One region of the Erwinia pyrifoliae DSM 12163 genome, then DNA from elsewhere that is predicted to be linked to it. Evidence: predicted binding sites of a transcription regulator. Region 1 holds the regulator's gene; the other holds the start of a gene.
What was found. Region 1 encodes PurR, which represses purine synthesis genes. Its sites were predicted from a motif close to CANGCAAACGTTTGCNTG; they were not measured.
Positions count from the first base shown of each region.

Region 2: a site for PurR is predicted at 1,543-1,560, ahead of carA (glutamine-hydrolyzing carbamoyl-phosphate synthase small subunit). Genes of this name have one in related genera too.

Region 1 is NC_017390.1:2,129,055-2,147,030, forward strand. Features, by position in the region: gene EPYR_RS09490 (TetR/AcrR family transcriptional regulator) at 1-485, shown strand, start outside; gene nemA (alkene reductase) at 528-1,637, shown strand; gene gloA (lactoylglutathione lyase) at 1,714-2,121, shown strand; gene rnt (ribonuclease T) at 2,224-2,883, shown strand; gene EPYR_RS09510 (Grx4 family monothiol glutaredoxin) at 3,159-3,497, opposite strand; gene EPYR_RS09515 (C40 family peptidase) at 3,878-4,714, shown strand; gene purR (HTH-type transcriptional repressor PurR) at 5,115-6,140, shown strand; gene punR (DNA-binding transcriptional activator PunR) at 6,137-7,069, opposite strand; gene punC (purine nucleoside transporter PunC) at 7,181-8,395, shown strand; gene cfa (cyclopropane fatty acyl phospholipid synthase) at 8,702-9,850, shown strand; gene EPYR_RS09540 (riboflavin synthase) at 9,896-10,561, opposite strand; gene EPYR_RS09545 (MATE family efflux transporter) at 10,815-12,188, shown strand; tRNA gene EPYR_RS09550 (tRNA-Val) at 12,336-12,412, shown strand; tRNA gene EPYR_RS09555 (tRNA-Val) at 12,463-12,539, shown strand; gene pykF (pyruvate kinase PykF) at 12,964-14,376, shown strand; gene EPYR_RS09565 (major outer membrane lipoprotein) at 14,681-14,917, shown strand; gene sufE (cysteine desulfuration protein SufE) at 15,211-15,633, opposite strand; gene sufS (cysteine desulfurase SufS) at 15,738-16,958, opposite strand; gene sufD (Fe-S cluster assembly protein SufD) at 16,955-17,976, opposite strand, start outside.
Region 2 is NC_017390.1:817,136-821,639, forward strand. Features, by position in the region: gene ispH (4-hydroxy-3-methylbut-2-enyl diphosphate reductase) at 1-231, shown strand, start outside; gene dapB (4-hydroxy-tetrahydrodipicolinate reductase) at 491-1,312, shown strand; gene carA (glutamine-hydrolyzing carbamoyl-phosphate synthase small subunit) at 1,783-2,931, shown strand; gene carB (carbamoyl-phosphate synthase large subunit) at 2,946-4,504, shown strand, end outside.

The sequences.
Region 1 (17,976 bases):
GGCAAGCAGAAGTGCCTAAAGGGTCGTTTTACTATTATTTTCCCTCAAAGGAAGCTTTCGGCGTGGCGATGCTACAGCGCTATTTTGCCCGTAATCACCAATACCTGAATGATTTCCTTAACGATCACCAAGGTAGTTACCGCCAGCGCGTGCTGGATTATTACGATCGGTTGCTACTAAGCTGTCAGGTGAGCAGCTTTGCCGGATGCCTTTACGTAAAGCTTTCTGCCGAAGTCTGCGATCTCTCTGAAGCCATGCGCGGCGCGCTGGAAGCGGGTTCGTCAAAAATGATCGGCTCTCTGGCTGCCACGCTAAACAAGGCACAGCAGCAGGGTACGCTTTCTGGTCAGCTAAACTGTGCATCCTGTGCGCAGACCATTTATACACTTTGGCTGGGAGCCAGTCTGCAAAGCAAAATATGCCGTGAAAAGACCCCATTGCTAAATGCGCTTCAGGAGATGGGGTACATCCTGCGCGGAGCTTAAAAAATATCACTTACTAATCGACCGGTCTACCAGGAGCGAATGATGAAACTGAACACCCTTTTTACCCCACTCAAATTGGGGGCCATTACCGTGCCAAACCGTATCTTTATGGCTCCTTTAACGCGTCTGCGCAGCATTGAGCCAGGCGATATTCCCACTCCATTGATGGGTGAATATTATCGTCAGCGTGCCAGTGCCGGGCTGATTATTACCGAGGCTACGCAGATTACATATCAGGCAAAAGGCTATGCGGGTGCGCCTGGACTGCACTCATCACAACAAATTGCCGCCTGGAAACAAATCAACGAAGGTATTCATCAGGACGGCGGCCATAGTGCCGTTCAGCTGTGGCATACCGGAAGGATCTCACATGCCAGTCTGCAACCAGGCGGTGCTGCTCCGGTATCTGCTTCAGCCATTAATGCTGAAACCCGAACCACCCTGCGTGATGCCAGTGGACATCCGGTACGTGAGGCAACCTCAACGCCACGTCCATTGAGCACTAAAGAAGTGGGCGGAATCGTTGATGACTTCCGTCAGGCGGTGATCAATGCGCGTGAAGCCGAATTCGACCTGGTTGAACTGCATGCGGCACATGGCTATCTCATCCATCAGTTCCTGTCTCCGGCCTCTAACCAGCGTGATGACAAGTACGGCGGAACGATTGAGAATCGAACCCGTTTCGCTTTGGAAGTTGTTGACGCGGCAATAGCCAGTTGGCAAGCCGACCGGATTGGCATTCGTATTTCTCCCCTTGGCCCGTTTAACGGCCTTGACAATGGTCAAGACCAGGAAGAAGCCGCCTTATATTTCATTGGCGAACTGGCAAAGCGTAAACTTGCCTACCTGCATATTTCCGAACCTGACTGGGCAGGTGGCAAACCTTATACCCGCGAATTCCGCCAGGCGATCCGCGCGGCATATCCTGGCGTGATCGTTGCTGCCGGCGGTTTTAACGCCGAGAAAGCCGAAACACTAATCGAACAAGGTCTGATTGATGCCGTTGCTTTTGGCCGCAGTTATATTGCCAATCCCGACCTGGTTGAACGTCTGAAAGATGGCGCAAGTCTTAACGAACCACAGCCAGAAACCTTCTACGGCGGCAATGCTGCAGGCTATACCGATTATCCAAAACTTGGTGAGCACGCCTGATGCTCGCACCTTTTAGCATTATCGCTACACTTGGTTTTACGTCATCTGACAAATGACTCTGATAAAAGAGGATGTTATGCGTTTACTTCACACCATGCTGCGCGTTGGCGATCTGCAACGTTCCGTCGATTTCTATACCAAAGTTCTGGGCATGCGCCTGTTACGCACCAGTGAAAATGCCGAATACAAATATACCCTCGCCTTTGTCGGCTACAGCGAAGAGAGCGAAGGCGCAGTTATCGAACTGACCTATAACTGGGACGTGGATAAATACAACCTCGGTGATGCATACGGTCATATTGCTCTGGGCGTGGACGATGTTGCAACTACCTGTAATCGCATCCGTAATGATGGCGGCAACGTTACCCGCGAAGCCGGCCCGGTGAAAGGCGGTACCACCATCATTGCGTTCGTAGAGGATCCGGACGGCTATAAGATTGAACTTATTGAAAATAAACACGCTGGTCACGGTATCGGCAACTAAGCTTTTTTGGGGTGCTTCCCAGGCACCCCGCTCCCCCCCTGCTGCATCCCCCAACAAAATTTGCCATAATGCGCGCTGCCTTTTATCGCCAATGAGAAGCCGATGTCTGAATCGAATGAACTGAATACCCTGAGCAGCCGTTTTCGCGGTTTTTATCCAGTAGTGATTGATGTCGAAACCGCAGGTTTTGATGCCAAAACGAACGCCCTACTGGAGATTGCGGCAGTAACGCTGAAAATGGATAGTGATGGCTGGCTGGAAAAAGATGATACCCTTCACTTCCACGTTGAGCCTTTTGCCGGTTCAGTTCTGCTTCCTGAAGCACTGACATTTAATGGAATCGATCCTACTAATCCTCTTCGCGGGGCGGTCAGTGAATACGAAGCGCTTCACGCTATTTTCAAACTGGTGCGTAAAGGGATTAAGGACAGCGGCTGTAACCGGGCGGTTATGGTGGCGCATAATGCGACGTTCGATCTCAACTTTATGAACGCCGCAGCAGAACGTGCCAGTCTGAAACGAAACCCTTTCCATCCCTTCGTAACCTTTGATACCGCTGCGCTTAGCGGGCTGGCGCTGGGGCAAACCGTGCTGGCAAAAGCCTGTCACGCAGCAGGAATGGCGTTCGACAGTGCACAGGCGCATTCGGCCTTGTACGACACGCTGCAAACGGCGGATCTGTTCTGTGAATTGGTTAACCGGTGGAAACGTCTTGGCGGTTGGCCACTGCCCGCTGCTGCAGAGAGCTGTCCCGGCAACTAACTTAGGGGGGAAATAGCCTTTAATACCTGATGTTCTTCTGTTCAGGGGCTGGAAGCCAAATATGATGGCCTGAGGCAACAGCTCAACGCAATTCCCGGGCGGTGAGTTGAAATCGTTGACGCTGTAAGTGAGGAGGCCGTCAGAGGGAAGCCGTTTGCTCCAGATGAGTGATCAAGCCGGGGTATGGCGAAACGCCGAAGTGAAATGCCAGTCAGTTATTATCACTGACTGGCTTGAAAGTTTCATCACGCCCATTCAGACGCCAGCCAAGGCGATTACTCTGCGGCGTCAGTTGGGTATTTCTGGGCGGTTTCTTTGATCAACTGTTGCAGTTCACCACGCTGATACATCTCGATGATGATATCGCAACCGCCGACCAACTCACCGTCAACCCACAGCTGCGGGAACGTTGGCCAGTTTGCATATTTTGGCATTTCAGCACGAATGTCCGGGTTTTGCAGGATATCCACATACGCAAAACGCTCGCCACAGGCGGAGAGCGCCTGTACGGCCTGAGCAGAAAAACCGCAGCTCGGTAGCTTCGGCGAGCCTTTCATATACAACAGGATTGGGTTTTCTGCGATCTGGCGCTGAATTTTTTCAACAGTACTCATAAATGCCTTCCTCAATACGATACTTCGTGTATAGGCTGTAGCCAGCCAATATTGTAGCTATTCTGACCTGAGGTTGAAAATGACATTTTCAATACTTATCGGGTTTTCACCCGGTTAACGGTCAGAGGATGGTAACAAAATAACATTTTCTTCTGAGCTTTGCTGCATCCGTTGACAAATAGTTAAGGTAACGCACTGAGTTAACAGACTGATTATATATGTTAAACTATCGACCACGGCTGTATTATTGTAACAAAAAAGACCTTACCTTTTGCTCTCCATTTAGTTTAGAATTCTTACAACCTTCTGCCAGCGTGCAGAATTGACTATTTACCCTCGCATTGCTGCCTGCCGCAATGCACGAACTGTTAATGGAAATGATGCGTCTATTCATTACGCTTTTCATGCTCGCTTTCGCTCAGCTATTTTTTAATATGGCGCACGCATCGCCACAGGCTCCTGTTAATGCCGATCGGCACAAAGCTGACCGAAATATCGCGCGCGAAGATGAACGACGCAAAAAACGCCCGGTAAAAGCTTCCACAACCAAAAAAATCAAACAACCTCCGGTAAAAAAAACTAAACAACCCGCACGACCGGCGCAGCTAAGCACGGCGAAAAAACAAAAGTTAAAAAATAAAACCACTGTCGTTAAGCGCCCAACAAAAAAAAGCAACACGGTTAAAAGCCAGTCTGCCTACAAACCCGGCATCAAAAAGACAATAAAAAAACGTTACGGCAGGCAGCGTGCAGATCGTAAGACGGCTCTGTCGGCCCCTATAAAGCTCAGTAATGCGCATCGCATTCGTTATCAAAAAGCGCGTGAAAGCGCAGTGAATAAACTGATGGGCCAGCTGGGTAAACCCTATCTGTGGGGTGGCAGCTCGCCTAAAACCGGGTTTGACTGCAGTGGCCTGGTTTGGTACGCCTATAAAGATTTAGTAAAATTCAAAATTCCTCGCACCGCAAATGAGATGTATCACCTGCGCGATGCCGCTCCGATCAGGCGTGACAGGCTTGAGAAGGGCGATTTGGTGTTCTTCCGTCTCAACAGTAAAAGTCGCGCCGATCATGTAGGCGTCTATCTCGGCGGCGGTAAATTCATTCAGTCACCACGAACAGGTAAAGATATTCAGGTCAGCACACTGGGTGATGATTTCTGGCAAGAACATTACATAGGCGCTCGTCGCGTGGTGACACCGAAGACGGTTCGTTAACCGCTGGCAGACAATTTTCCCGCCGGGCCGCGAGACGAAACGCATTGCTGCCTCGTAATCAACGATTCCGTCTGGACTCATCGTTATCAATTTCGGTAAGTGATTTAACTTCGCCATTACCCACATTGGGTTAACAGTCTGCAATTATTCCTATCGTTAACAGTAAACATCTCGTTTTCTTTGCGCAGCCTTGTTAGAATTCATCCTCTGCGTTGCGCAACGGTGCCAAAATTTGGCTAAGCCAGCACTGCGCGTCCTGTTACGGACAAACCTTACCCCTTCCCGATTCTTTGAGACAGCCCCCAATCATTCTGTCCAGTCGGGAAAAGCCTGCATCCAGGCAAACGATTAACAAACCAGTTATCAGCAGGTTACTGATAACACCAGGAGTAGGATTTTCATGGCAACAATTAAGGACGTGGCAAAGCGCGCGGGTGTTTCTACCACCACCGTGTCGCACGTCATAAACAAAACACGCTTTGTCGCCGAAGAGACGCGTGAAGCGGTATGGGTGGCTATTAAAGCATTGCATTACTCACCAAGCGCCGTAGCTCGTAGCCTGAAGGTAAACCACACCAAAACCATTGGCCTGCTGGCAACCTCAAGCGAAGCACCCTATTTTGCAGAAATCATCGAAGCGGTGGAGCACCGCTGCTTTGCTCAAGGCTATACCCTGATTCTGGGCAATGCGCATAACAATATCCAAAAGCAGCAGGCTTATCTGTCGATGATGGCGCAAAAACGCGTGGATGGCCTGCTGGTCATGTGCTCTGAATACCCGGACGCGCTGATTGCGATGTTAGAAGATAACCGCAATATTCCGATGGTGGTAATGGATTGGGGCAAGTCACGCGGTGACTTTACCGACACGGTACTGGATAACGCATTTGATGGCGGCTATCTGGCGGGGCGTTATCTGATTGAACGCGGGCACCGTGACATTGCTGCCATCCCGGGTCAGTTGGAACGCAACACCGGGGGCGGGCGCCATGCGGGCTTTCTGAAAGCACTGGCCGAGGCCGGGATCACACTGCGTGATGAGTGGCTGGTACAGGGTGATTTTGAACCTGAATCCGGTTATCTTGCTATGCAACAGATCCTGGCGCAGAAACAGCGTCCGACCGCCGTATTTTGCGGAGGCGATATCATGGCGATGGGCGCAATCTGTGCAGCAGATGAAATGGGACTGCGCGTGCCGCAAGACATCTCGGTGATCGGTTATGATAACGTGCGCAACGCCCGATACTTCACTCCGGCGTTGACGACCGTACATCAACCGAAAGAGCGTCTCGGTGAGACCGCCTTTGATATGTTAATCGATCGCATTACCAGCAAACGTGAAGAGTCCCAGACCATTGAGGTTTATCCTTCTCTTATCGAACGACGTTCGGTGGCGGACGGACCTTACCGCGACTACCGCCGTTAATTGCGCATCGGCCCCGGATGCTGTTGCTCGCTCAGCCACTCGGCCTTCAGGGTTTCCGTGCTACCAAGATATTCCAGCAGCCAGCTCAGCGCCGGTGAGGCGCTTTGTTCCGACCAGCTCAGACAGCACGGACTGTCTGGAAAAGGTGAGCTAAGCGCCAGCTCACGCAGTTCGTTTCTCTGCAACAACGGTTGGGCGAAATGGCCCGGCACCATGCCAACGCATAACCCCGCGCCCAGACAATCAAAGGCGCTTTCCCAGTCAGGCACAACCAGCCGCCGCTGATTATCCAGCGTCCATGTTGTGCGTTTGGGTAGCGCGCGTGAGGTATCTTCCAGCACCAGCGAAGGCCACTCGCGTATCCACTCTTCAGTCAGCGGCCCGGGGCGGCTGACTAACGGGTGTAGCGCATTAACCACACAGCGCCAGTTCAGGCTTCCCATATCACGAAAAGCGAAACGCCCGCCAACCGGAACCGCCTGTGTAGCACCTATCGCCACATCCACCCGCCCGTCTGCCAGCGCGTCCCAAACGCCGTTAAACACTTCTGGCATGATATGCAGCTCCATGTCAGGAAAGTGGCGGTAAAAATCCACCACCAGCTGCCGCGTACGCGACGGGCGTACGATGCGATCGACAGCGATATTGAGCTGCCCGCGCCAGCCGTTTGCCACCTGCTGACAGCGGCGGCGCGTGGCTATCATTTTTTTGATGACAAACCTGCCTTCCTCGCTAAATACCCGTCCGGCGTCGGTTAACACCACATCACGATGCCGCCTTTCAAACAGACTTACGGCCAGCCATTCCTCAAGCTGGCGCACCGTATAGCTTACCGCAGAGGGCACACGATGTAGCTCAGCGGCAGCGGCGGTAAAACTTCCGGTCCGGGCCACGGCATCAATAACTTCCAGTGAATGTTCAGACCACATATTTGCCTTCAAAAAAATTCATGTCGATTGACTAATATTAGCGTTTCACAGACTGTCCTGCACGCGATTACACTGCTCAGGCTAAAAATGGACTGATAAGAGTTGATCAACATGTATTCTAAAGGTTTTATGATTTACCTTGCGCTGCTAAGCATGCTGGGTTTCCTTGCCACCGATATGTACCTGCCCGCATTTGGTGTGATGCAGCAAGATCTGCATACTCCAGCCGGGGCTATCAGCGCCAGCCTGAGTATTTTTCTGGCCGGTTTTGCCTGTGCGCAACTGGTATGGGGGCCTCTTTCAGACCGCATCGGGCGTAAGCCAGTACTGTTGATGGGTCTGAGTCTGTTTGCTATCGGCTGTGCCGCCATGCTTTGGGTTAATTCAGCGGCTTCGCTGCTGGCATGGCGATTTGTGCAGGCTGTCGGCGTCTGTGCTGCGGCCGTAAGCTGGCAGGCTCTGGTCGTTGACCGCTACAGCGCTGCCCGGGCCAACCGTGTGTTTGCCACCATCATGCCGCTGGTCGCGCTCTCCCCGGCGCTGGCCCCGCTGTTGGGTGCCTGGCTGTTAGCGCATTTTTCATGGCAGTCCATCTTCGTTACGCTGTTACTGATTACTCTGCTGCTGCTGGTGCCTACCTTGCGCCTGCCATCACCACCACGGGGGGATAAAAGCGCGCCTGAAATCGCCGCTCCCGGTTTTGTAACCCTGCTTAAATCCCCCCTGTACAGCGGTAATGTCGCAATCTATGCGGCCTGTTCTGCCAGCTTCTTCGCCTGGCTTACCGGTTCACCGTTTATTTTGGGTAGTTTAGGGCTTTCACCTGCCGATATTGGCCTGAGCTATGTGCCGCAAACGGTCGCTTTCCTTATTGGTGGCTTTAGCTGTCGCGCGCTTTTAAGTCGATTCGCCGCGCGCAAGATCCTCCCCTGGCTGCTGATGTTCTACAGTCTGAGCATTGTTACGCTCTGGCTGATTGCGCAACATCCCCAGCCTGCTCTGTGGGCTCTTATGCTGCCGTTCTGCGGCATGGCAATGGCGAATGGCGCAATCTACCCTATTGTTGTGTCCAGCGCCCTGCTGCCCTTCCCTCATGCCACCGGTAAAGCGGCCGCCTTGCAGAATATGTTGCAGCTTGGCCTGTGCTTTCTCGCCAGCATGGTCGTATCTTCATTGATTGATGCAGCTCTGGATGCCACCGTGCTGGTGATGCTGGCCACCATTTTAATCGCAGCCGTGGGCTATTTTGTGCAGCGCACGGCGGAGCGTGAACTCGTGTTGCGAACGGAAAAAATCACGCCTGAAATCAACCCAACAAATAGTTAGCAAGATAACAATAATTCATTGAATAATTGAAAATGCAGGCATATACATCTTAAATGTCATAAAAAATAATAACTTATTATTTTTTATGACCGGGGTAATTGCCGTGCAGGCTTCCTGCAATTATCCTGAAGGCCGCAGCGCCGGGCTTATGACGGGCGGCCGCAGTCCCAGCTTCTGATGTTCAATCAATCCTCTTTCACATGGGTTAACAGGCCGTGATATTTGCCGTGTGTGCACCCTCACAAATCTGCGAAAATTGACTATTCTTTTTCTCAGGTATCAATCGCACAAGATGATGGAGAAGCTATGAGTTCATCATGTATTGAAGATGAAAGCCTGGGGGATAATCAGTGGTACCGAATCGTCCAGGAAATATTGAGTAAGGCCGATATTCAAGTTAACGGATCCCGCCCCTCTGACATTCAGGTGAGTAACCCTGACTTCTTTAAGCGAGTGCTGCAGGAAGGTTCATTAGGGCTGGGTGAAAGCTATATGGATGGCTGGTGGGAGTGCGAACGCCTGGATATTTTTTTTCAGCGCGCGCTCAATGCCCACCTTGACCGACAGCTTCCCCATCATTTTAAAGATACATTGCGTATCGCCGCTTCACGTTTAACTAATTTACAGTCTCGCAAACGTGCCTGGATAGTGGGTAAAGAACATTATGATCTGGGTAACGATCTCTTCACCAAAATACTGGACCCGTACATGCAGTATTCCTGTGGTTACTGGAAACGAGCTGAAACGCTTGATCAGGCTCAAGAGGCGAAGCTGGAGCTGATTTGTGCAAAACTACAACTTAAGCCCGATATGACGCTTTTAGACATTGGCTGTGGCTGGGGAGGTCTGGCTGAATACGCTGCACGTCATTACGGCGTTAGCGTCGTGGGTGTCACTATTTCTGTCGAGCAGCAGAAATTGGCTCAGCAGCGCTGCGAAGGCCTGAGCGTAGATATCCTGCTGCAGGATTATCGCGACCTCAGTCAGCAATTTGACCGCATCGTTTCCGTGGGTATGTTTGAACACGTCGGCCCGAAAAATTATGCTACCTATTTTGACGTGGTCGATCGTAATCTGAAACCCGATGGCGTCTTCCTGCTGCACACTATTGGAGCCAGTAATACTAACGATCACGTCGACCCGTGGATTAACAAATACATTTTCCCCAATGGCTGCCTGCCCTCGGTGCGCCATATCGCTGACGCCAGCGAGCCACATTTTGTCATGGAAGACTGGCATAACATGGGGGCTGATTATGACGTCACGCTGATGAGCTGGTATCAGCGTTTTCTGACAACCTGGCCGCAGCTGTCAGACAAATATGGCGAGCGTTTCAAACGTATGTTCTCTTACTATCTTAATGCCTGCGCTGGCGCATTTCGTGCCAGAGATATTCAACTCTGGCAAGTGGTCTTTACCCGTGGAACAGAGGGTGGGATCCGCGTAGCGCGTTAAGAAACTGAAGATGGACAGGGCGGCTGAAAGCCGCCCTGTCGTCAGCTACTCCCGGGAAGCATTACCCTGTTCTTCTGCCACCGTGGCAGCTAGCAGCTCTGCTTCACGGCGCGCCAGTACCCGCTCAACGGTTTCAACTATCGCCTGCGTCTGCGGATCGATTTCGATGTTCACCCGCTGACCAAGTCGTTTGCTGCCCAGGGTGGTACGCGCCAGAGTTTCCGGGATCAGATGCACACAGAATTTAGTCCGCGTCACCTCACCAACGGTCAGGCTGATACCGTCGATGCCTATATATCCCTTATGCAAAATATATTTCATCTGGCTGACATCCTGCGGCTTAAACCAGATCTCGCGGTTATTTTCCGCAGTGAGTATTCTGGTAATTTCGGCGGTAGTCATAATATGACCGGACATCAGATGACCGCCGATTTCATCACTGAATTTTGCGGCACGCTCTACGTTAACCGTGTCACCGACATTCAGGGTACCGAGATTGGTGATACGAAGCGTCTCCTTTATCAGATCAAAGCTCACGCGATCGCCTTCCACGCCGGTCACCGTCAGGCAACAGCCATTATGTGAAACCGATGCCCCCAGCTGCAAACCATGCAGGAGTTCCGGCGGCATTTTGACTACGTGAGTACGAAAATTAGGTTTCTCTTCAATCGCCAGCACCTCGGCGGTGCCCTGCACAATACCTGTAAACATGATTTTGCCTCAATATAACTGTTTTCCTGCTGCTTAGTTTGCCCTGGCAACGTGCCAAAGCCAAACAATGCACAGCAACATTGCGTGACACAAAGTGCCATTTTTATATCAGTTGATTGGCTATTTAACTCATGAGCATTAGAATAATTCCCCCCTGCGAACCGGCATAAAAATGCCGTTTTCCTCAGCGGTCTCCTCATTCTCTCAGAACCCGAATATTTCTCGATAAAGGGTAAACAATTAAGGTGTGTGTGTGCAGAAGTACCTCTCAGAGGCGGGTCAGTTATTAGCCCTGGCTATCCCGGTGATCCTTGCGCAGGTTGCGCAAACATCCATGGGCTTCGTTGATACAGTGATGGCAGGTGCCGTAAGCGCCACGGATATGGCCGCCGTTGCAGTAGGAACCTCAATCTGGTTGCCTGCTATTCTTTTTGGCCACGGAATACTGCTGGCCTTAACCCCGGTGGTGGCACAGCTTAACGGCTCTGGCCGCCGCGACCTGATTGCCCATCAGGTACGCCAGGCTTACTGGCTGGCGGCAATGGTTTCCGTGCTGATCATGGTCGTATTGTATAATGCCGGCTATCTGATCGGAGCCATGCACAATGTTGACCCGCTGTTATCGCAAAAGGCCATCGGTTATCTGCATGCCCTGCTCTGGGGTGCGCCGGGCTACCTGTTCTTTCAGGTAGCCCGCGATCGGTGTGAAGGGCTGTCAAAAACCAAACCGGCGATGGTCGTGGGTTTTCTCGGTCTGCTGGTCAATATTCCACTCAATTACGTCTTTATTCATGGCCATTTGGGCATGCCTGCCCTCGGTGGCGTCGGCTGCGGAGTGGCTACCGCTTCGGTATATTGGGTGATGTTTATCGTCATGAAAGCCTGGAGTAACCGGGCAAAATCTATGCGTGACCTCCACCTGCCGCAGCGCTTTAGCGCCCCCGACTGGAAAACGATAGGTCGTCTGACCGGCCTTGGCCTGCCTGTGGCACTTGCACTTTTTTTTGAAGTGACGTTGTTCGCCGTGGTGGCGTTACTGGTATCACCATTGGGGATTGTCAATGTGGCCGGGCATCAAATTGCACTGAACTTCAGCTCACTGATGTTTGTACTGCCGTTATCGCTGGGCGTGGCAACCACTATCCGCGTTGGCCACCGTCTGGGACAAGGGTCGGCAGAAGAGGCAAAAGTGGCTGCATGGACGGCTCAGGGCGTAGGCATGTGTATGGCCTGTGTAACCGCGCTGTTTACCATCAACTTTCGCGAGCAAATCGCCGAGCTGTATACTGATGATCCGCAAGTTATCACCATGGCAGCTCAGCTGATGCTACTGGCAGCCGTTTACCAGTTCTCTGACTCTGTACAGGTGATAGGCAGCGGCGTGCTACGAGGTTATAAAGATACCCGTTCGATCTTCTTTATCACTTTCATCGCCTACTGGATCCTCGGCTTGCCGGTAGGTTATCTGCTGGCGATGACAGACCTGGTGCTGCCGGCAATGGGGCCAGCTGGATTCTGGATCGGCTTCATTATCGGTCTTACCTCATCTGCCATTATGATGATTTGGCGTATGCGCCGCCTGCAACGCGAGCCAGATGCGATGCTCCTGGCGCGCGCAGCGCGTTGACCTTGCGGCTAATGTCGCCGCAAGGTGGTTAAAAGTGCTGCGCTTCGCTCAGTTGCGCAGCAATCAGTCCGGAAAAGAATTTTTCTACTTGCCAGGCGTGCGGGCTACCGTTAATATTCGTCCCCGCTGTCACCATGACAGGCATGTGCGTCCGTAGCTCAGTTGGTTAGAGCACCACCTTGACATGGTGGGGGTCGGTGGTTCGAGTCCACTCGGACGCACCAATTTTACATTGCAGCTGGTAATGCTGTTATGTGAAGGTAAAACAGTTTATGCGTCCGTAGCTCAGTTGGTTAGAGCACCACCTTGACATGGTGGGGGTCGGTGGTTCGAGTCCACTCGGACGCACCAATTGTTTTATCATTGATTGAATCCTCTTCTGCTTTCAATGCATCCCAAACGGCGTGGTTTTGCCTGCTGTCACAACCACTTCTGTTACTATTCAATCCGTTGCGCAAACCGATGCAGGATTATCATTGCTGTATGAGATCTCACGCTTTTTAATTGGTTTTCGAACACTTAGCGACTATAATGCGCTACGTTGTTTTATTTGAATGGTTTCAGCGTATGGTTTCCCCTCAATCAAAAACAGATCCCTGTTGCGCAATATCTTATCACAACAACGATGAAACCGCGTCTCAAGTTGCCCTGCACGCCTTAATTCTGTCACCTGTCCTTATCAGTACAGCCGCTCTGGTGGCGCAAATTTTCCTCCGGTGGTTGCACCGCCGGGATACCGCTTTCTCATCCATCACAACTTAGTAGATAAATCGTCATGAAAAAGACTAAGATCGTTTGTACTATTGGTCCAAAGACCGAATCTGAAGAGATGCTGACCAACCTGCTGGATGCCGGCATGAACGTTATGCGTTTGAACTTTTCCCATGGGGATTACCAGGAACATGGAAAGCGTATTGCCAATCTGCGTCATGTTATGAAAAAAAGTGGCCATCAGGCAGCGATCCTTCTGGACACCAAAGGTCCGGAGATCCGTACCATGAAACTACAAGGTGGTCAGGATGCTTCGCTTAAAGCAGGACAAACCTTTACCTTCACCACCGACCAGAGCGTCATTGGTAATGCAGATACCGTTGCCGTGACCTATCCTGGCTTCACTGCGGATTTGCAAGTCGGTAACACCGTGTTGGTTGACGATGGTCTGATCGGCATGGAAGTAACCGGAGTGACGGAAAGCACCGTTGTCTGTAAGGTACTGAATAACGGCGATCTGGGTGAGAACAAAGGCGTTAACTTACCCGGCGTTTCTATCCAGCTTCCTGCTCTGGCAGAGAAAGATAAGCTTGACCTTATTTTTGGCTGCGAGCAGGGTGTCGATTTCGTTGCTGCTTCATTTATCCGCAAGCGATCTGACGTGATTGAGATCCGTGAACACCTGAAAGCGCACGGCGGTGAACATATCCAGATCATCTCTAAAATAGAAAATCAGGAAGGTCTTAACAACTTCGATGAAATCCTCGATGCCTCAGACGGCATCATGGTTGCGCGCGGGGACCTGGGCGTAGAGATCCCGGTGGAGGAAGTGATTTTTGCACAGAAGATGATGATCAAAAAGTGCAACCATGCACGTAAAGTGGTCATCACCGCCACCCAGATGCTTGATTCAATGATTAAAAACCCACGCCCTACCCGCGCGGAAGCTGGCGACGTTGCTAACGCTATTCTCGATGGTACTGACGCAGTGATGCTGTCGGGTGAAAGCGCGAAAGGCAAATATCCGCTGGAGTCCGTCAGCATCATGGCGACCATTTGCGAACGTACCGATCGCGTAATGAAAAGCCGCATTGATTCACAGCATGACAACCGTAAGATGCGCATCACTGAAGCAGTGTGCCGTGGTGCAGTTGAAACGGCCGAAAAGCTGGAAGCTCCTCTGATTGTTGTGGCCACCGAAGGCGGCAAGTCAGCGAAGTCGATCCGTAAATACTTCCCTAATGCCACTATCCTTGCGCTGACAACCAACCAGCAAACCTCTCGTCAGCTGCTGTTGAGCAAAGGGATTATCACGTCGGTCGTAGAGAAGATCGCTTCCACGGATGATTTCTACCGTCTTGGTAAAGCTGCCGCTGAAGCGAGCGGATACGCGCACAAAGGTGAAGTGGTCGTCATGGTTTCCGGTGCGCTGGTACCGAGCGGAACCACCAATACCGCCTCGGTGCACGTACTCTGATTTCAGAACGCATTCTGAATGTTTAAAAGCGCCCTGGTGGCGCTTTTTTTTGCTGTTACATAAGCCGTTTTCCCTGGCCTCTGCGAGTGTAAAGCGCCTCAAATCCCCAAAAAATCTCTTAGCGCGCTGTTTAAAATCGCCTGTTTTACCATCAGTTATTGTAAAATACAGGAAATGAGATGTTTCTTTGAGCGAACGAGCAGTTTTAACCATCCACCAGCAAAAATTTATTCTCTTTAGAAAAAACTTTGTGTAATACTTGTAACGCTACATGGAGATTAACTTAATCTAGAGGGTATTAATAATGAATCGTACTAAACTGGTGCTGGGCGCGGTAATCCTGGGTTCAACTCTGCTGGCTGGTTGCTCAAGCAACGCTAAAATTGACCAGCTGTCTACCGACGTTCAGACTCTGAACGCAAAAGTTGACCAGCTGAGCAACGACGTGACTGCAATCCGTTCTGACGTTCAGGCTGCCAAAGATGACGCAGCACGCGCTAACCAGCGTCTGGACAACCAGGCTCACTCTTACCGTAAGTAAGAGTTCTGGATTTAAAAATGGCGCACGGTGTGCGCCATTTTTTTTGCCGCAATGCAAATCCTTCCCGTCCACAGCCAGTTCCGGTTTAAAACCACTGTAATCCCTCCTAAAACATTTCTCATTTCAGGGTGTCACCCCAGGCAGCATAATACAGATTTAAAGCCACCAAAGGCCGTTGGTTAACGCTGGCAGGCAATCCCCCCATCAAGGCATCTGTAATTGCTAAAAGACCGGGTTAATGGGTAAACGCCCAGCGGATTGGCTTTGAAGGCGTTTACCGAAAATACAGCCGTTTAGCCGTGGCTTAAAGCCTGCGCTTTCTGGCGAATGGCGCGGATCATCGCTTCCATCCCCTGTGAACGCGATGGCGTCAGTTGCTGGGTCAGTGAGAGATCGGCAAACCACGGGCGCACGTCGAATTCGACAATTTCCCCTGGCGTCATTGATTGATAGAGGGCAAAGACAATGGCAATCAGCCCTTTAACCAGGGCGGCATCACTGTCACCCTGCAGCCTTACACGGCCATTTTCATCAGTATCAACAATCATCCACACCTGGCTTTGGCAACCCGGAATAATGTTTTCCGGCTGATGTAGCAAGTCATCGCTGGCCGGCAGTCTGGCTCCCAACTCGATGATGTACAGATACTTCTCTTCCTGGTTGGCGCAGCGTTTGAAATTGCGCAGCAGCTTTTCTTTATCTGGCAGAGTTGCCATTGCTTCCTCACTTGGGTCCGGTTCTGAACATATTTGGCTTAGCGTGCAAGAAGGGCGAGGCATGCCTCGCCCTTCGGGCTGGATGGCGGTCGCTCCCGGAACGATCAGCCAAGCAAACGGTGGATACGGGTCAAACCCGCGACCAGGCGGTCAACTTCTTCTTCACTGTTGTACAGCACAAAAGAGGCCCGACACATGGCCGGCACCTGGTAATACTGCATAAGCGGCATCGCACAGTGATGTCCGGTACGAATGGCAATACCGTACTGATCGAGAAAACTCCCGACGTCAAACGCATGGTGTTTACCGAGATTAAAAGCGACAACCCCACTACGCTGTGATGGGCCATAAATAATGATATCAGGCACCTTTGCCAGGTTATCCAGCGCGTAGCGCATCAGCTGCTGTTCGCGCTGACTGATAACATCCAGCCCCAGTTCGCCAATCCATTTCAGCGCAGCGCCTAAACCGATAATGGCAGCGGTATTCGGCGAGCCGGCCTCAAAACGCCAGGGTGCTGCAGCGTAAGTGGTGCCGCTGGTCAGGCTGACGGTGGCAATCATTGAGCCGCCACCTTCCCACGGCGGCATCTGGTCGAGCAAAGCCTTGCGGCCGTACAGGATCCCGATGCCGGTTGGGCCGTAAATTTTATGTCCGGAGAAAACATAAAAATCGCAGCCCAGCTCCTGCACGTCCACGGCCTGGTGCATCACCGCCTGAGCACCATCAATGAGCGTCACCACTCCAGCGGCTTTCGCCTGAGCAACCAGCGCCTTTACCGGATTTTCCGTGCCCAGTACGTTTGAAACATGGGTCACCGCCAGCAGGCGGGTGCGGCTATCCATCAAAGCCGGCAGCTGGGCGATATCCAGCTCCCCTTGCGCCGTAACGGGAATAAAGCGCACTTCAACGCCGGTGCGCTGTGCGACCATCTGCCAGGGAACAATGTTAGCGTGGTGCTCCATCTCAGTAATAATGATGTTGTCACCGGGTTGCAGCTGACTACCGCCCCAACTATTGGCTACCAGGTTGATCGCTTCTGTTGTCCCTTTGACAAACACGATCTCTTCCGCGCTGGCTGCATTCAGGAAGGCGGCGGCCTGAACGCGCACGTCCTCCATCGCGGTAGTGGCTTCGGCGCTCAGGGTATGAATACCGCGATGCACGGCGGCGTAGCCGTGCTGGTAGAAATGGCACTCTGCATCGATCACTGCCTGCGGTTTTTGCGCGCTGGCAGCACTGTCAAGGTAGGCCAGCGGCTGTCCGTTGACCTCACGCGCCAGCAGCGGAAACTGCGCGCGCACGCGGGCAAGGTCAAAACTCATTGCAGGCCTCCCGGGAAACGCTGCGCGATGCGCTGGATCACGGCTTCTTTTAGCGTTTCATCCGTAATCGCTTCGGTTAATTCAGCAGCAAACGCATAGATAATCATGCGCTGTGCGGCGGCTTCATCAATACCGCGCGAGCGCAGATAGAACATCTGCTCTTCGTCGATACGCCCTATCGTCGCCCCGTGACCACACTTTACGTCATCCGCATAGATTTCCAGCTGTGGTTTGGTATCCACCTCGGCAAGACGACCCAGCAGAAGATTGTTATTGCTCATCTGGCCGTCGGTCTTTAACGCGTGCCTGGCCACTTTAATGATGCCGTTAAACACCGCACGGGCGCGGTCGCGAACGATGGTTTTATGCAGCTGGCGACTCTGGCAGTAACCTTTGTTATGTTCCAGCCAGGTACGGCTGTCGCAAACTTCTTTGTCCATTGGCAGCATCAGGCTGTTGATCGCCAGATCGGAACCTTCACCATTTAGCCGGGTGCTGGTGTGGTGACGAGTCAGGCCGGCTCCCAGCAGGAAGCTGTGACTCTGCACGCGTGTGTCACGCCCAAGCGTCAGGTCATTGTGAGAAAAGTGATAGCTGCGGCAATCTTCAAATGCCAGATTGTAATGGGTCAGCGCAGCATTATTGCCCACTTCAGCGGTAAAACGCGCGCCGGTAAAATGCGGCTCCGCATCCAGGCTGACATAGTGCTCAATAACCGTGGCTTCGGCAGCTTCGTCCAACTGCAAATGATGACGGTAATGTGACGTGTTTAGCTCACCGGTGCTGCTACCGCTACTGATATGCAGCAAATAGAGAGGCCGGGCTGCCGCTTTGCCGCGAGCCAACTGGATAAGGGTCACCTGCTCTGCCAGGCTTTCAGTTAAATGCAGGAACACTTCCGGATGTACAGGCTCGTTCAGTTCACGACGCTCAGCCGCCTGGACCATCTGGATGGTGAACAGATCGTGCTCGCTGTCGCTTAGCTCAGGCGAGAAACGCCCGTCAATAAAGACCAGGC
Region 2 (4,504 bases), 1.3 Mb from region 1:
CTGGCGCGGCTGATTGATTCAGCAGATGATATTCAGGAACAATGGCTCCAGGGCGTTACCTGTGTTGGCGTCACAGCCGGCGCGTCCGCGCCGGATATTCTGGTTCAGCAGGTTATCCAGCGGCTGAATGAGCTGGGAGGCGTGGATGCCGTGGAGCTGATCGGGCGTGAAGAAAACATTATTTTTGAAGTGCCTAAAGAGCTGCGCGTAGAGGTTCGGCAGCTGGACTAATGTCTCCGGGGCGCGGAAACAGCGCCCCCGCTTTTTGCCTGCATCGCGCCATGACTGTTATCCTATACGGATCGCGTTGTTGCCTGTTCCCCATCCCCGGCGTGCCTTTTTCCTCATTTTGATCAATCTGTTTTACTGATAATCACCACGCTCTGGCGTAAAATCCTTATAACAGGTGGTTAAAGGTGGCGCAGAGGTTAACGCATGATTAACCTGTGAGCGTTGTGCAGGCACAGATATCAGTCAGGAATGAATAACTATGAGTAATGCAGAGATCCGTATCGCCATTGTTGGAGCAGCAGGGCGTATGGGGCGTCAGCTGATACAGGCCACAAAGCAGGCTGAAGGGGCGCGTTTGGGGGCGGCACTGGTACGCAGCGGTTCCTCACTGGTTGGAACCGATGCCGGAGAGTTGGCCGGCTGTGGCGCATTGGGGATTACCATCACCGATAACCTTGAAGCGGTGGTCAATGACTTCGACGTGCTTATCGATTTCACTCGTCCGCAAGCTACGCTGCACTATCTGGCATTTTGCCGCCAGCATCAAAAAACGATGGTGATTGGCACCACCGGTTTTGACGATGCGGGCAAAGCCGCCATCGGGGCGGCAGCGCAGGAAATCGCTATTGTATTTGCCGCCAACTTCAGCGTCGGGGTGAATCTGGTGCTCAAACTGGTGGAAAAAGCGGCCAAAGTGATGGGCGAATATGCGGATATCGAAATTATCGAAGCGCATCATCGTCATAAAGTGGATGCGCCATCCGGGACCGCGCTGGCAATGGGGGAAGCCATTGCCAGCGCGATGAACTGGGATCTGGAGCAGCATGCGGTGTATGCCCGTGAAGGCTTTACCGGTGAGCGCGAAGCGCAGACCATCGGCTTTGCCACCGTTCGTGCCGGTGATATTGTCGGGGAGCACACGGCGATGTTTGCAGATATTGGCGAACGTGTCGAGATAACCCACAAGGCTTCAGACCGTATGACCTTTGCCAAAGGTGCCGTTTGGGCAGCAAAATGGCTGGGATCGAATAAACCAGGTCTTTATGATATGAGAGATGTGCTAAATTTGCAGGGTTTATAACCGCAGAGTACAGTTTTTGACAGGTTTTTTTTCGATATAGCTTGATGATTTAAGGGGCAATAATGATATTGCCCCTTTTTTTATTTTGTGAAAATGCCGTTTTACTGATTTTATTTTTATCAAGATAATATAAGTGAGGTTTTTTTTAATTTCAGAACCTTAAAAAAGGCTACTTCTGACCATTTGGTCTACTTTTTAGCTCGCAGCCACCGACAACCTGTAAAAGATCGCAGGCAACCGATTTTATGAGTCGGATATGTGGTGTTTTCAGGGTTAATCTTCCTATTTTCACTTCAATGAGTTAAAAAGCGATGAAAATCAGCCTGTCAGGGTAGACAATAGCAGGAGCGATCATTAGAATGCGCGCAATTTGCCAAAAACCGAGCACTCAGGCAGTTTTTGCATTGATTTCAGCCTCGTTCCTGAATTAATATGCATATATTATGACTGTTTATTCCCTGGAGGATGTTTTGATTAAGTCAGCGCTTTTGGTTCTGGAAGACGGAACCCAATTCCACGGTCGGGCCATAGGGGCAACCGGATCGGCAGTGGGAGAAGTTGTTTTCAACACGTCAATGACCGGTTATCAAGAAATCCTCACTGATCCTTCCTATTCCCGCCAAATCGTCACTCTCACTTATCCCCATATCGGCAATGTCGGCACCAACTCCGGTGATGAAGAATCGACTCAGGTTCATGCAGCAGGTCTGGTTATCCGCGATTTACCGCTGATTGCCAGCAATTACCGCAATGAAGAAGGGCTGTCAGATTATTTGACCCGCCACAACATTGTCGCCATTGCCGATATTGATACGCGCAAACTGACCCGTCTGCTGCGCGAAAAAGGGGCGCAAAACGGCTGTATTATTGCCGGAGAAGCACCGGATGCCGCTTTTGCTCTGGAAAAAGCGCGTGCGTTTCCCGGCCTGAAAGGCATGGACCTGGCGAAAGAAGTGACCACCCCGGACGCCTATACATGGCTACAGGGCAGCTGGACGCTGGAAACGGAGCTGCCGACGGCGAAAGCAGAAGGTGAGCTGCCGTACCATGTGGTGGCTTACGACTACGGCGTGAAGCGTAATATCTTGCGTATGCTGGTCGATCGCGGCTGCCGCCTGACGGTAGTACCGGCCCAAACCCCTGCAGAAGAGGTGTTGAAACTCAATCCGGACGGCGTGTTCCTCTCTAATGGCCCGGGCGACCCGGAGCCGTGCGACTATGCGATGACGGCAATTAACCGCCTGCTGGAAACGAATATTCCGCTCTTTGGCATCTGCCTCGGCCATCAGCTACTGGCGCTGGCCAGTGGGGCGAAAACAGTAAAAATGAAACTCGGCCACCACGGCGGTAACCATCCGGTTAAAGACCACGATAACAACACGGTGATGATCACCGCGCAGAACCACGGATTCGCCGTCGATGACCGCAATCTGCCGGCCAACCTGCGTGTGACTCATACCTCGCTGTTTGACCACACGGTACAGGGCATTCACCGCACCGATAAAGCGGCCTTCAGCTTCCAGGGCCATCCGGAAGCCAGCCCAGGCCCGCACGATGCTGCCCCGTTGTTCGACCACTTTATTGATTTGATCGAAGCTTACCGTTCGACTGCCAAATAATCAGGAGCGAAAAAATGCCAAAACGTACAGACATAAAAAGTATCCTGATCCTTGGTGCTGGCCCGATTGTCATCGGCCAGGCCTGTGAATTTGACTACTCGGGGGCGCAGGCGTGTAAAGCACTGCGCGAAGAGGGCTACCGTGTAATCCTGGTGAACTCTAACCCGGCAACCATTATGACCGACCCGGAAATGGCCGATGCCACCTACATCGAGCCGATCCACTGGGAAGTGGTGCGCAAAATCATTGAAAAAGAGCGCCCGGATGCGGTACTGCCTACCATGGGCGGCCAGACCGCGCTGAACTGTGCGCTGGAGCTGGAACGTCAGGGCGTACTGGCTGAATTTGGCGTGACCATGATCGGCGCTACCGCTGATGCGATCGATAAAGCAGAAGATCGCCGCCGTTTTGACGTGGCGATGAAGAGTATCGGTCTCGACACCGCGCGTTCCGGTATCGCTCATACTATGGAAGAAGCGCTGGCGGTGGCCGCTGATGTCGGTTTCCCATGCATTATCCGCCCCTCCTTTACCATGGGCGGCACCGGCGGCGGCATTGCCTATAACCGTGAAGAGTTTGAAGAGATCTGCGAGCGCGGTCTGGATCTGTCGCCCACCAATGAGCTGTTGATCGATGAATCGCTGATTGGCTGGAAAGAGTACGAGATGGAAGTGGTGCGTGATAAAAACGACAACTGCATCATCGTCTGCTCAATTGAAAACTTCGATGCGATGGGCATCCACACCGGTGACTCAATTACCGTTGCGCCAGCACAGACGCTGACCGATAAAGAGTATCAAATCATGCGTAACGCCTCGATGGCGGTGCTGCGTGAAATCGGTGTGGAAACCGGCGGTTCTAACGTCCAGTTCTCGGTCAACCCGGAAAATGGCCGTTTGATCATCATCGAAATGAACCCGCGCGTCTCGCGCTCCTCGGCGCTGGCGTCGAAAGCCACCGGCTTCCCGATTGCCAAGATTGCCGCCAAGCTGGCCGTGGGCTATACGCTGGATGAGCTGATGAACGATATCACCGGCGGTCTGACCCCGGCCTCGTTTGAGCCATCCATCGACTATGTTGTCACCAAAATCCCACGCTTCAACTTCGAGAAATTTGCCGGTGCTAACGACCGTCTGACCACGCAGATGAAGTCCGTGGGTGAAGTGATGGCAATTGGCCGTACCTTGCAGGAGTCAATGCAGAAAGCGCTGCGCGGTCTGGAAGTCGGTGCCAACGGTTTTGATCCGAAGGTCGATCTGAACGATCCTGAGGCGCTGACCACTATCCGTCATGAGCTGAAGGATGCCGGTTCCGATCGTATCTGGTATATCGCCGATGCTTTCCGCGCCGGACTGACGGTGGAAGATGTCTTTGCGCTAACCAACGTTGACCGCTGGTTCCTGGTACAGATTGAAGAGCTGGTGCAGCTGGAGCAGCAGGTGGCGCAACAGGGCGTTAGCGGTCTGAACTGCGACTTCCTGCGCACGTTGAAACGTAAAGGCTTTGCCGATGCCCGCCTGTCGGCGCTGGCCGGCGTACCTGAAAGCGAAATTCGTCAGCTGCGCGCGCAGTA